Regions from separate parts of the Silvania sp. genome, predicted to be linked through region 1. Evidence: predicted binding sites of a transcription regulator. Region 1 holds the regulator's gene; the other holds the start of a gene.
The links. Region 1 encodes CRP, which controls carbon source genes, mostly activating them, when cyclic AMP is high. Its sites were predicted from a motif close to ATGTGANNNNNNTCACAT; they were not measured.

Region 1 (5,449 bases):
CACCTGCGCGGTGGTGGTTGAACCGATTCAGGGCGAAGGCGGTGTGATGGCGGCGACCCCTGAATTCCTGCAGGGGCTGCGCGATTTGTGCGACCAGCACCAGGCGCTACTGGTCTTCGACGAAGTCCAGAGCGGGATGGGACGCACCGGTGACCTGTTTGCCTACATGCACTACGGTGTGACCCCGGACATCCTGACCAGCGCCAAAGCGCTCGGGGGTGGTTTCCCGGTGAGCGCGGTGCTCACCACCCAGGACATTGCCTCGGCATTCCACGTGGGCTCCCACGGTTCTACCTACGGCGGCAACCCGCTGGCCTGCGCGATTGCTGGCGCGGCGTTCGACATCATCAATACCCCGGCAGTGCTGAACGGCGTGAACCACAAGCGCGAGCAGTTTGTGCAGCATCTTCAGCAGATCGATGCGCAATACGATGTCTTTAGCGACATTCGCGGCATGGGGCTGTTGATTGGCGCCGAGTTGAAACCGCAATACAAAGGTCGGGCGCGCGATTTCCTCCACGCGGCGGCGAATGCCGGTGTGATGGTGCTTAATGCAGGACCGGACGTGATGCGCTTTGCGCCGTCGCTGGTGGTTGAGGAGCAGGACATCGACGAAGGGCTGACGCGCTTTGCCAACGCGGTGAAGAGCGTTGTTCAGGCGTAAGCCTGTGCAAAGCCGGTATTTAATACGGCGTGCGTTTCAGAAGTCGGGTTAACCAGATGCCGTGATGCGGGCGCTGCCGCCATGCCACTGACGAAATGGTGTGCATGGTGTTCAGATGCCCCAGCACGCGCTGGAGATGTTGTTCCAGCGTGCTCATCGGGCCGTACGTCAGGGTTTCGGGTGCTTCCAGGATATTCTCATCGCCGCTTTCACCGGCTGAATCATATTCCAGACGCTGCTGACAGCGCTGAAGGGCAATTTCACACGACTGCAGATAACGCTGGGCCAGGTCTGGCGTCAGCATCGTATGCTCGCGCGCCAGGGTGGTCATCGCGTTGATATGCTCGACGATGAACTGGCTGTGCGTGACCCACAGTTTCATATCCGCCAGATAAGCCGAGTTAAAGCCGGGCTCCTGCATCGCCTGATTCAGCGAGTTGAACAGGGCGTTGTGCGCCTGGTTAACCTTCATGCGCTGCCAGGCCAGCGGCGTCGGCTGCGGATCGTCACTGAGGATCAGCCGGATAGCCTCCTGATCCGCTTCCAGCGCATCGTGGGCGTTCTGACGCAATAGCCCGCTTTGCCACTGCGGCCACAGCCACACCATCCCGCCAAAGGCAATCAGGCAGCCAATCAGGGTATCGACCAGCCTGGCGAAAATATACTGATCGCCATTCAGGGTGAGCAGCTGCAGGGTATACACCGCCGTGACCGTGAAGCCCACCATCGCCCAGCCATAGTTCTTGCGAATAAACAGGTAACTCACCAGCGTAATCACCAACATCCCCGTCAGCGTAAAACCTTCCGCCACGTGGAAGTGCAGGGCGATACCCGCAATAATCAGCCCTGCCAGTGTGCCGCCCGCCCGATGGAGGATGCGTACCCGTGTGGCGCCATAGCCGTTCTGGGTTACGAACAGCACTGTCATCAGGATCCAGTAGGGTTTTGGCAGATGCAGGGCAACGCCCATCAGGCTGGCGATACTCAGCATCACGCTGATGCGTGCGGCGTTGCGCAGGGCGGCGGATTTCAGCGAAAGATAGCTTCTCAGGGCCGGGATCAGCGGCAGGCGTTTCTGCTTATCTGCCATCAGGTCGCGTGGATAGAGTGGGCGCTGGGTTCGCAGCACGCGGGCAATGCGGCTGAAGTGCCATGCACAGAACTGGCCTACCGGGTTATCCGGATGCTGACGGGCGATTTTCTCCAGCGCACCAAGCTGCTTATCCATGGTGAAACGGGTAGGGTAGCGGTGATACAAAATATCGTCCGCCAGCACGCGCAGTCGTGCGGCAACCGTCCGGGCATTCCAGCGCAGTACCGATTCCGCATGGCTGCGCTCGACCAGCTTTTGCACCTCGTGCGGGTGATGCAGACTGACGGAGATATGCTCCTGCAGATCGAGTCCCACCTGGAAGGTGCGCAGCAGGCGTTTATATTCATGATTTTTATTGGCTGCCAGCATGTGCAGCTGCTGATAGCACTGGCTAATCAGATCCACGACCTTCTGCTGGCGGGCCAGCAGGGGAGGTAACGATTTTTCGGGATCGGTGTGTTGCGTCAGCAGGGTATATTTTGCTTCGCAATAATCGGCAAGCTGTTGATAGAGCAAACTCAGCGATTCACGCAGCGGTTGTTCGCGCCACAACCAGAACCAGAACCAGTTAAACAGCCCGTACCACAGGGTGCCCAGGGCATAGATCAGAAGCGGCGCCCAGATCGGCATGTTCCCCGCCAGGCTCAGGGTAAAGATGGCGGCAATCAGCGAGGCGGGCAGCAGACGTGCGTGCAACGAGCTTAATTCCGCTGTTACGCCCAGGGTCATCGCCAGTACGGTCAGAATTAGCGGTAGCGGGATATCCTGCGCCAGTAACAGCTGTACGGCCAGGCTACAGCCAGCAAACAGCGACCCGCCGACAATCAGGCGCTTGAAAAAGCGTTTATGCGGGGTATCGAGACCGGCGATATTGCAGCAGGCCGGAACGAGCGAAAAGAGCAGACCTTGTTGCAGATAGCCCAGGATCAAACCCACAGCCACAGGGAGACATAGCACCAGGGTTTGCCGCAGTGCGTAGTTAACTTCCGGGTGATAGATGAGTCTGCGCCACATGGGTGAGAGAGACAAAAACGGCGTGCCACCTTGCGATGTCACGCCGTTTGCACGGAATTAACGCGTTCCGTAGACCACGATAGTTTTACCGTGGGCGGAGATCAGGTTTTGATCTTCCAGCATTTTCAGGATACGACCCACTGTCTCACGAGAACATCCGACGATCTGACCGATTTCCTGACGGGTGATTTTAATTTGCATTCCGTCCGGGTGGGTCATGGCATCGGGCTGTTTCGCCAGGTTCAGCAGGGTCTGAGCGATGCGGCCGGTAACGTCCAGGAAGGCGAGGTTACCCACTTTCTCCGACGTGACCTGCAGACGGCGAGCCATCTGCGAAGAGAGACGCATCAGGATATCCGGGTTAACCTGGATCAGCTGGCGGAACTTCTTATAGGAGATCTCTGCCACTTCACACGCGGTTTTTGCACGAACCCAGGCGCTACGCTCCTGACCTTCTTCAAACAAGCCCAGCTCGCCGATGAAATCTCCCTGATTCAGGTAAGAGAGGATCATCTCTTTGCCTTCTTCATCTTTGATCAGCACTGCTACTGAGCCTTTGACGATGTAGTACAACGTTTCCGCTTTTTCACCCTGGTGAATCAGCGTGCTCTTCGATGGGTACTTATGAATATGGCAATGAGACAAGAACCATTCGAGAGTCGGGTCTGTTTGCGGTTTGCCAAGCACCATGCGCTGTTATCCTCTGTTATAAGCTATCTCCAGAGCCAGGATGTGCACCTTTTACTCTGGGGTTGCAATCGAATTCTTCCCCGTACCTGGGAAACGGGCTGTCACAAAATTAGCAGCCTGTAATGTGTGATGTCCTCTGCATACATGTGTAACGTCAATGTATTACTGTAGCATCCCGACTGTTTTAGCATAGGTTTTGCTGCGTGTCTCCTGGTGTCTCGCTTCAGCTTGATGCAGGTCGCCTTCCGTTGCCAGAATTGTTACTGGCGCGTAATCTGTCATGAAAAATGCAAACCTGGAGTGAATAAAATGCAAGCGCGTGTTAAATGGGTTGAAGGGTTAACGTTCCTCGGCGAGTCAGCTTCCGGGCACCAGATTTTGATGGATGGCAACTCCGGTGACAAAGCGCCAAGTCCAATGGAAGTGGTGCTGATGGCTGCGGGGGGATGCAGTGCGATCGACGTGGTATCGATCCTGCAAAAAGGGCGCCACGATGTGACCGACTGCGAAGTGAAGCTAACGTCTGAACGTCGTGAAGAAGCGCCGCGTTTGTTCACCCATATCAATCTGCACTTCCTGGTAACCGGCAAAGAGCTCAAAGATGCGGCGGTGTCCCGTGCGGTCGACCTGTCGGCTGAGAAGTACTGCTCGGTGGCGCTGATGCTGGAAAAAGCAGTCAAGATTACGCACTCGTATGAAGTGATCGAGGCGTAGGGCTTACGTAAAAAGCCGGGCGGCGCGTTGTACCCGGCCTACGGGCCCGGAATACACCCTCAGGCCCGGTAAACATCGCGCCACCGGGCACGAAATCAGGCGATCTTCTTCCCTTCCATTAGCCGCTGAACCAGTGGCGTCATGATCAGCTCCATTGCCAGCACCATCTTCCCGCCCGGCACCACCAGTGTATTCATATGCGAGATAAACGAACCCTGCAGCATGGCCAGCAGCCAGGGGTAATCGATCTCCTCCAGATTGCGGAAATGAATCACCACAAAGCTCTCATCCAGCGAAGGAATAGCTTTGGCGGCAAACGGGTTGGAGGTATCCACCGTCGGCACGCGCTGGAAGTTAATGTGGGTGCGTGAAAACTGTGGGGTGAGGAAGTTGATGTAATCTTCCATGGAGCGCACCACTGAATCCATTACCGCTTCTCGCGAGTGTCCGCGCTCGCTGGTATCGCGCGTCAGCTTCTGGATCCACTCCAGGTTGACAATCGGCACGACGCCCACCAGCAGATCAACATGGCGCGCCACGTCGTGCTGCGGCGTGACGACCCCGCCGTGTAACCCCTCATAAAACAGTACGTCGGTGGGTTCCGGCAGCGGCTGCCACGGTGTGAAGGTGCCCGGTACCTGGTTCCACGGCACCGCTTCATCGTAGGTGTGCAGGTACTTGCGCGCATGGCCCGTACCGCTGCGCCCATACTCGGCAAAGGTTTGCTCCAGCAGGCCAAAGTCGTTGGCATCCGGGCCAAAGTAGCTGATGTGTTTGCCTAAATCACGGGCCTTGCGAATGGCCATGTCCATTTCAGGGCGGGTATAGCGGTGAAAGCTATCGCCTTCCACTTCCGCTGCCCGGAGATGAAGCTGGGAGAAGATCTTGCGAAAGGCGAGGCTGGTGGTAGTGGTACCCGCACCACTGGATCCTGTAACGGCAATAACCGGATGTCTGGCGGACATAGCAACTCCCTGAATGGAAAGAGGGGGCGATCAGTCGCGAAACTGACCGCGAGGCATAATATTCACCGTTTCGTGTAGTTCTGACCACACCAGCACGGCTTCACCGCTTTTAAGCTGCTGTTTAACATCGGCGACTTTCATCTCCAGCGAGCGTTCATGTTCACCATAATCGGTGCCTTCGCGTAATACAAAGCTTTCAATCAGGCTATCCAGCGTTTCGGGAGCCAGATCCTGCCACGGAATCATCATTTTATTCTCTCCAGAAAAGAGGTTAGCCAGTCAGGGATGCGCGTTTCCAGCCACATCTTC
Region 2 (5,449 bases), on a different contig from region 1:
GGGAGAGGGGGTAGTGGGGAACTTACTTGTTCAGCAGCGCCAGCACTTCTTCAACGCTGGTGGTGTTGGCCAGGCGCTCAATGACAGTTTCATCGTCCAGCGCGTTGGTCAGGCTGGTGATCACCTGGATATGCTCATTGTTGCGAGCGGCGATACCAATCACCAGGCGGGCGATGTCGTCTTCTTCTTCACCGAAGCGTACACCGGCTGGATACTGGCAGAACACCACGCCGGTTTTCAGCACGCGATCTTTCGCGTCAACCGTACCGTGCGGCACTGCGATGGATTCGCCCAGATACGTTGGGGTCAGTTTTTCACGTTCCAGCATCGCGGCAACGTACTCTGGCTCAACGTAGCCGCCTTTCACCAGCTGCTCGCCGGCAAAGCGAATCGCTTCTTCTTTGTGGCTCGCGGTGCGGCCAAGGAAGATGTTCTCCGCACCCAGTTTAAACAGGTGGCTGTTGCTCTCGTCGAAGCTGTCCTGCAGGCTGCTACGCACTTTCACTTCGTTATCTTCGTGACGCTGCGCGGCAACCAGACGCTCGGTCAGGCTGGAGTACAGACCGCTGTCGAGGAAGTTGGTCAGCGAAATGTGCTGGGCCTGTGGCACCTGGCGCATCGCACGTTCGGTCAGGTCGCGGTGAGTGATCACCAGGTCAACATCCGGCGGCAGGCTGTTAATCGCGCTGTTGGTCACAGAGATATTGCTCAGACCCGCATCCGCGACTTTCTTACGCAGCACGCCTGCACCCATAGCGCTGGAACCCATACCGGCGTCGCAGGCAACGATGATTTTACGCACGTGGCTCAGGTCGTTAGAGACGCTACCCGCAGCCAGCGGCGTTGCAGCTACAGCACCTTTAGACTCGGATTTCATATCCTGCATACGACGGGTCGCCGCTTCGATATCGTCTTCTTCTTTCACTTTGCTGGTTTTCAGCAGGATAGCCGAGACCACGAAGGAGACGGCCATTGCCGCGCAGATTGCCGCGATGTTCGCGAGGTAAGCACCTTTCGGGGTCATCGCCAGTACCGCCAGGATAGAACCTGGAGATGCAGGAGAGACCAGACCGCCACCCAGCACGCTCAGGGTGAACACGCCGGTCATACCGCCGAGGATTACGGCGAGGATCAGACGCGGGTTCATCAGCACGTAAGGGAAATAAATTTCGTGGATACCGCCCAGGAAGTGGATGATTGCCGCACCGCCAGCAGACTGCCTGGCACTGCCGCGACCAAAGAACATGTACGCCAGCAGCACGCCCATACCTGGACCCGGGTTCGCTTCAATCAGGAAGAAGATAGACTTGCCGAGGTCGTGTGACTGCTGAATACCCAGCGGCGAGAAGATACCGTGGTTGATGGCGTTGTTGAGGAACAGGATTTTCGCCGGTTCAACAAAGATGGACGCCAGCGGCAGCATGTCGTGGGCAACCATGAAGTTGACGCCCGCCGCCAGAATTTTGGAGAGCACTTCAACTGCCGGACCAATGCCGAGGAACGCCAGAATCGCCAGGATCATCCCGATGATGCCAGCGGAGAAGTTGTTTACCAGCATTTCGAAGCCGGATTTGATTTTGCCATCAACCCAGACGTCGAATTTCTTAATTGCCCAGCCGCCCAGCGGACCGGCAATCATTGCGCCGAGGAACATCGGCATATCCGCACCGACGATCACGCCCATGGTGGTGATTGCACCGACCACACCGCCGCGGTCACCGCCAACCAGACGACCACCGGTATAACCGATGAGCAGCGGCAGCAGATAGGTAATCATTGGGCCAACAAGTTTTGCCAGCGTTTCGTTCGGCAACCACCCTGTCGGAATGAACAATGCAGTGATGATACCCCACGCGATAAACGCGCCGATATTTGGCATCACCATGTTGCTGAGGAAACGACCAAAGCTTTGTACTTTGATCTTGAAATCGGATGACATAAAACACCCCTTCTTCTGTTTACGCTTAGGCTTGAGCCCGAGGTTTATTGTTAATGCGCGGCGGCAGAGGTAGCCGAGCCCTGTTCTGATAACGTGAAATCTGGCACTTAATTATCTAACTGTCCAGATAGTGAAATTTTGTGTGATCTCAATCACGTAAATGCAATGTGTATGGGGTATGGCGGGGTGATCTGAGTCACAAAACAGCGGTCTGTAAAAAATTTACGATCATAAAATAAGCGAAATTAGCCCATTGATGTGAAGTTGATCACATTATGATTGCGTGTGTTTGTTTCTGAAATGTGATCAATTTCACAAAGTATTTTTAGTCGGATTTCTCCGGATGTGATCGGCGGCAAACTCTGCTGTGGCGCTAGACGCCAGGATGTAAGCATGCAACACGAAAAGCTAAAAATACTCACCTGCAATGTGGTATGGCGAAAAGTTCCAAGCTAGATTAAGCTCTTACTGTAAACTTAACTCTATTATTCTTCAGGATATATTTTGTCACGCTTCTAAACTTGCATGGAGATAGAATAAAAAACCATACTCCCCGGCCAATTTGTGATAAGAATTTCATTCTGTTTACTTAACAGTGAATTAATGTGGTTGCTTACCATTTAATTGTTTTAATGAGTTTACGATTTATTCAGTGAGGCAAATATGTTTCTCAACTATTTTGCGCTGGGAGTGTTGGTGTTTGTATTCCTGGTTCTTTTTTATGGAATCATCGCCATTCATGACATTCCTTATAACATGGCAAAAAAACGCAACCATCCGCATGCCGATGCTATCCATACTGCCGGGTGGATTAGCCTGTTTACGCTCCACGCCATTTGGCCATTCCTGTGGATTTGGGCAACGCTCTATCAACCAGAGCGCGGCTGGGGGATGCAAAACCATATGCAACCGCCAGAACGTAATCCCGACGTTGATGCGCTGGCAAAGCGCGTAGCTGAGCTGGAACAAAAACTGGCCGCGGTGCAAGCCGCAGCCGTTAAGAACACGTCGGAGCAATAATCATGGATCTGTTGATTATATTGACCTATGTCGCCTTTGCGTGGGCCATATTTAAAATATTTCGCATTCCGGTAAACCAGTGGACGCTGGCGACAGCATCACTGGGGGGTATTTTCATTGTTGCCGGTCTTATTTTATTAATGAACTATAACCACCCGTATACCTTTACGGCGCAGAAAGCGGTTATTTCTATTCCGATTACGCCGCAGGTCACGGGCGTCGTGAGCGAAGTCACGGATAAAAATAATCAGCTCATTAAAAAAGGCGAAGTGTTATTTAAACTCGATCCGGGCAGGTACCAGGCGCGAGTAGACCGCCTGAAGGCCGATCTGGTAACGGCAACGCATAACATTGATGTACTGAAAGCCCAGTTGTCTGAAGCACAGGCCAACACCACGCGGGTGTCCGCCGAGCGCGACCGACTGTTTAAAGACTACCAGCGTTATATAAAGGGTAGTCAGGCGAAGGTGAATCCATTCTCTGAAAGCGATATTGATAACGCCCGACAGAATTATCTGGCGCAGGATGCGATGGTAAAAGGGTCGATTGCTGAGCAGACCCAGATCCAGAGCCAGTTAGACAGCATGTCTAATGGGGAGCAGTCGCAGATTGCCTCCCTGCGCGCCCAGCTGGCGGAAGCGACCTATAACCTCGATCAGACGATAGTGCGTGCGCCAAGCAACGGCTACATCACTCAGGTGCTGATTCGCCCGGGGACTTATGCTGCCGCGCTGCCGCTGCGTCCGGTGATGGTGTTCATTCCTGAGCAGAAACGGCAGATCGTGGCCCAGTTCCGCCAGAACTCGTTACTGCGTCTGAAACCGGGCGATGAAGCGGAAGTGGTGTTCAATGCCCTGCCAGGCCAGGTCTTCTCCGGTAAGCTTACTGGCATCCTGCCTGTGGTACCCGGCGGTTCTTATCAGGCTCAGGGTGCACTGCAGTCGTTAACGGTGATTCCGGGTACTGATGGTGTGCTTGGCACCATCGAGCTGGAGCCAAATGCCGATGTCGACGCGCTGCCTGACGGTATCTATGCCCAGGTAGCGGTGTACTCAGACCACTTCTCGCACGTGTCGGTGATGCGTAAAGTGCTGCTGCGCATGACCAGCTGGATGCACTACCTCTATCTCGATCATTAATCCTTTCTCAGGCAGGCATGCGCGACGCATGACCTGCCTTTTTTTATTGCCTGGGCCATACTTACTTTTTTGTTGGCGAAAAGGAGCAGGCAATGAAACTTATCGGCAGTTATACCAGTCCCTTCGTGCGTAAAATCTCCGTTCTCCTGCTGGAGAAAGGCATCACCTTTGAATTTGTTAATGAACAACCTTACCAGGCCGAAAACGGCGTGGCGCAGTATAACCCGCTGGGCAAAGTTCCGGCGCTGGTCACCGATGACGGCGAATACTGGTTCGACTCCCCGATCATTGCCAGCTATATCGAGCTGCTGGACATTGCCCCGGCGATGGTGCCGCGTGACGGCAAAGCGGCGTTGATTATTCGCCAGACGGAAGCGCTGGCGGACGGGATCATGGATGCCGCCCTCACTTCGGTACGCGAACAGGCCCGCCCGGCGGCACAGCAGTCAGAAACAGAACTGCTGCGCCAGCGCGAGAAAATCAGCCGCAGCCTGGACCGGTGCGAACAGTTGATCCGCGACGGTACGCTCGCCACCGATAGCGTTAACCTGGCGACCATCGCCATTGCCTGCGCCATCGGCTACCTTAACTTCCGCCGCGTGTCGCCAGGCTGGTGCGTCGATCGCCCTTTACTGGTCAAGCTGGCCGAAACCCTGTTCCAGCGCGAAAGTTTTGCCCGCACCGAACCGCCAAAGGCTTGATGTCGTCGATAACACTTCCCCGAAGGACGCGGTACAATTACGCCTGACATTGACCCCCAACCGTCAGGCGCTTTCATGACTACTCAGAACACGCTCTACAGCCAACTTCCCGCGACCGATCGTCTGCTTCGCCACGCCCATATCATCCCGATTGTTGAACAGTTTGGTCATACCCGGACCGTCGATACCCTACGCCTGCTGCAGGATGAGGCACGCGCCCATATCCGCACACAAAACGGCCTGCCGGCATGGTGCGATGACTGGGCACAGGAAGCGGAAAAACGTCTGACGGCGGGGGCGCCGCAGGGCCTGCGGCCGGTGATTAACCTGACGGGCACGGTGCTGCATACCAATCTGGGGCGGGCGCTGCTGGCAGAAGAGGCGGTGGAGGCAGTCACCCAGGCGATGCGCGCACCGGTGACGCTGGAATACGATCTCGACGGCGCCGGGCGCGGTCACCGGGATCGTGCCCTGGCGGCGATGCTGTGTCAGCTTACCGGCGCGGAAGATGCCTGCATTGTGAATAACAACGCGGCGGCGGTGCTGCTGATGCTGGCCGCCACGGCGAACGGGAAGGAAGTGGTGGTCTCCCGGGGAGAGCTGGTGGAGATTGGCGGCGCGTTTCGCATCCCGGATGTGATGACCCAGGC

Region 2: a site for CRP is predicted at 2,196-2,213, ahead of ACRDD5_RS09730 (PTS mannitol transporter subunit IICBA). Genes of this name have one in related genera too.

What each region holds. Positions count from the first base shown of each region.
Region 1 covers NZ_JBOGBT010000108.1:69,380-74,828, forward strand. Annotated here, with positions in the region: gene argD (bifunctional acetylornithine/succinyldiaminopimelate transaminase) at 1-664, shown strand, start outside; gene ACRDD5_RS21630 (YccS/YhfK family putative transporter) at 684-2,771, opposite strand; gene crp (cAMP-activated global transcriptional regulator CRP) at 2,829-3,461, opposite strand; gene ACRDD5_RS21640 (OsmC family protein) at 3,771-4,175, shown strand; gene ACRDD5_RS21645 (phosphoribulokinase) at 4,271-5,140, opposite strand; gene ACRDD5_RS21650 (YheU family protein) at 5,171-5,389, opposite strand; gene ACRDD5_RS21655 (hydrolase) at 5,386-5,449, opposite strand, start outside.
Region 2 covers NZ_JBOGBT010000045.1:31,631-37,079, forward strand. Annotated here, with positions in the region: gene ACRDD5_RS09730 (PTS mannitol transporter subunit IICBA) at 23-1,939, opposite strand; gene ACRDD5_RS09735 (DUF3302 domain-containing protein) at 2,603-2,959, shown strand; gene ACRDD5_RS09740 (HlyD family secretion protein) at 2,962-4,098, shown strand; gene ACRDD5_RS09745 (glutathione S-transferase) at 4,191-4,799, shown strand; gene selA (L-seryl-tRNA(Sec) selenium transferase) at 4,875-5,449, shown strand, end outside.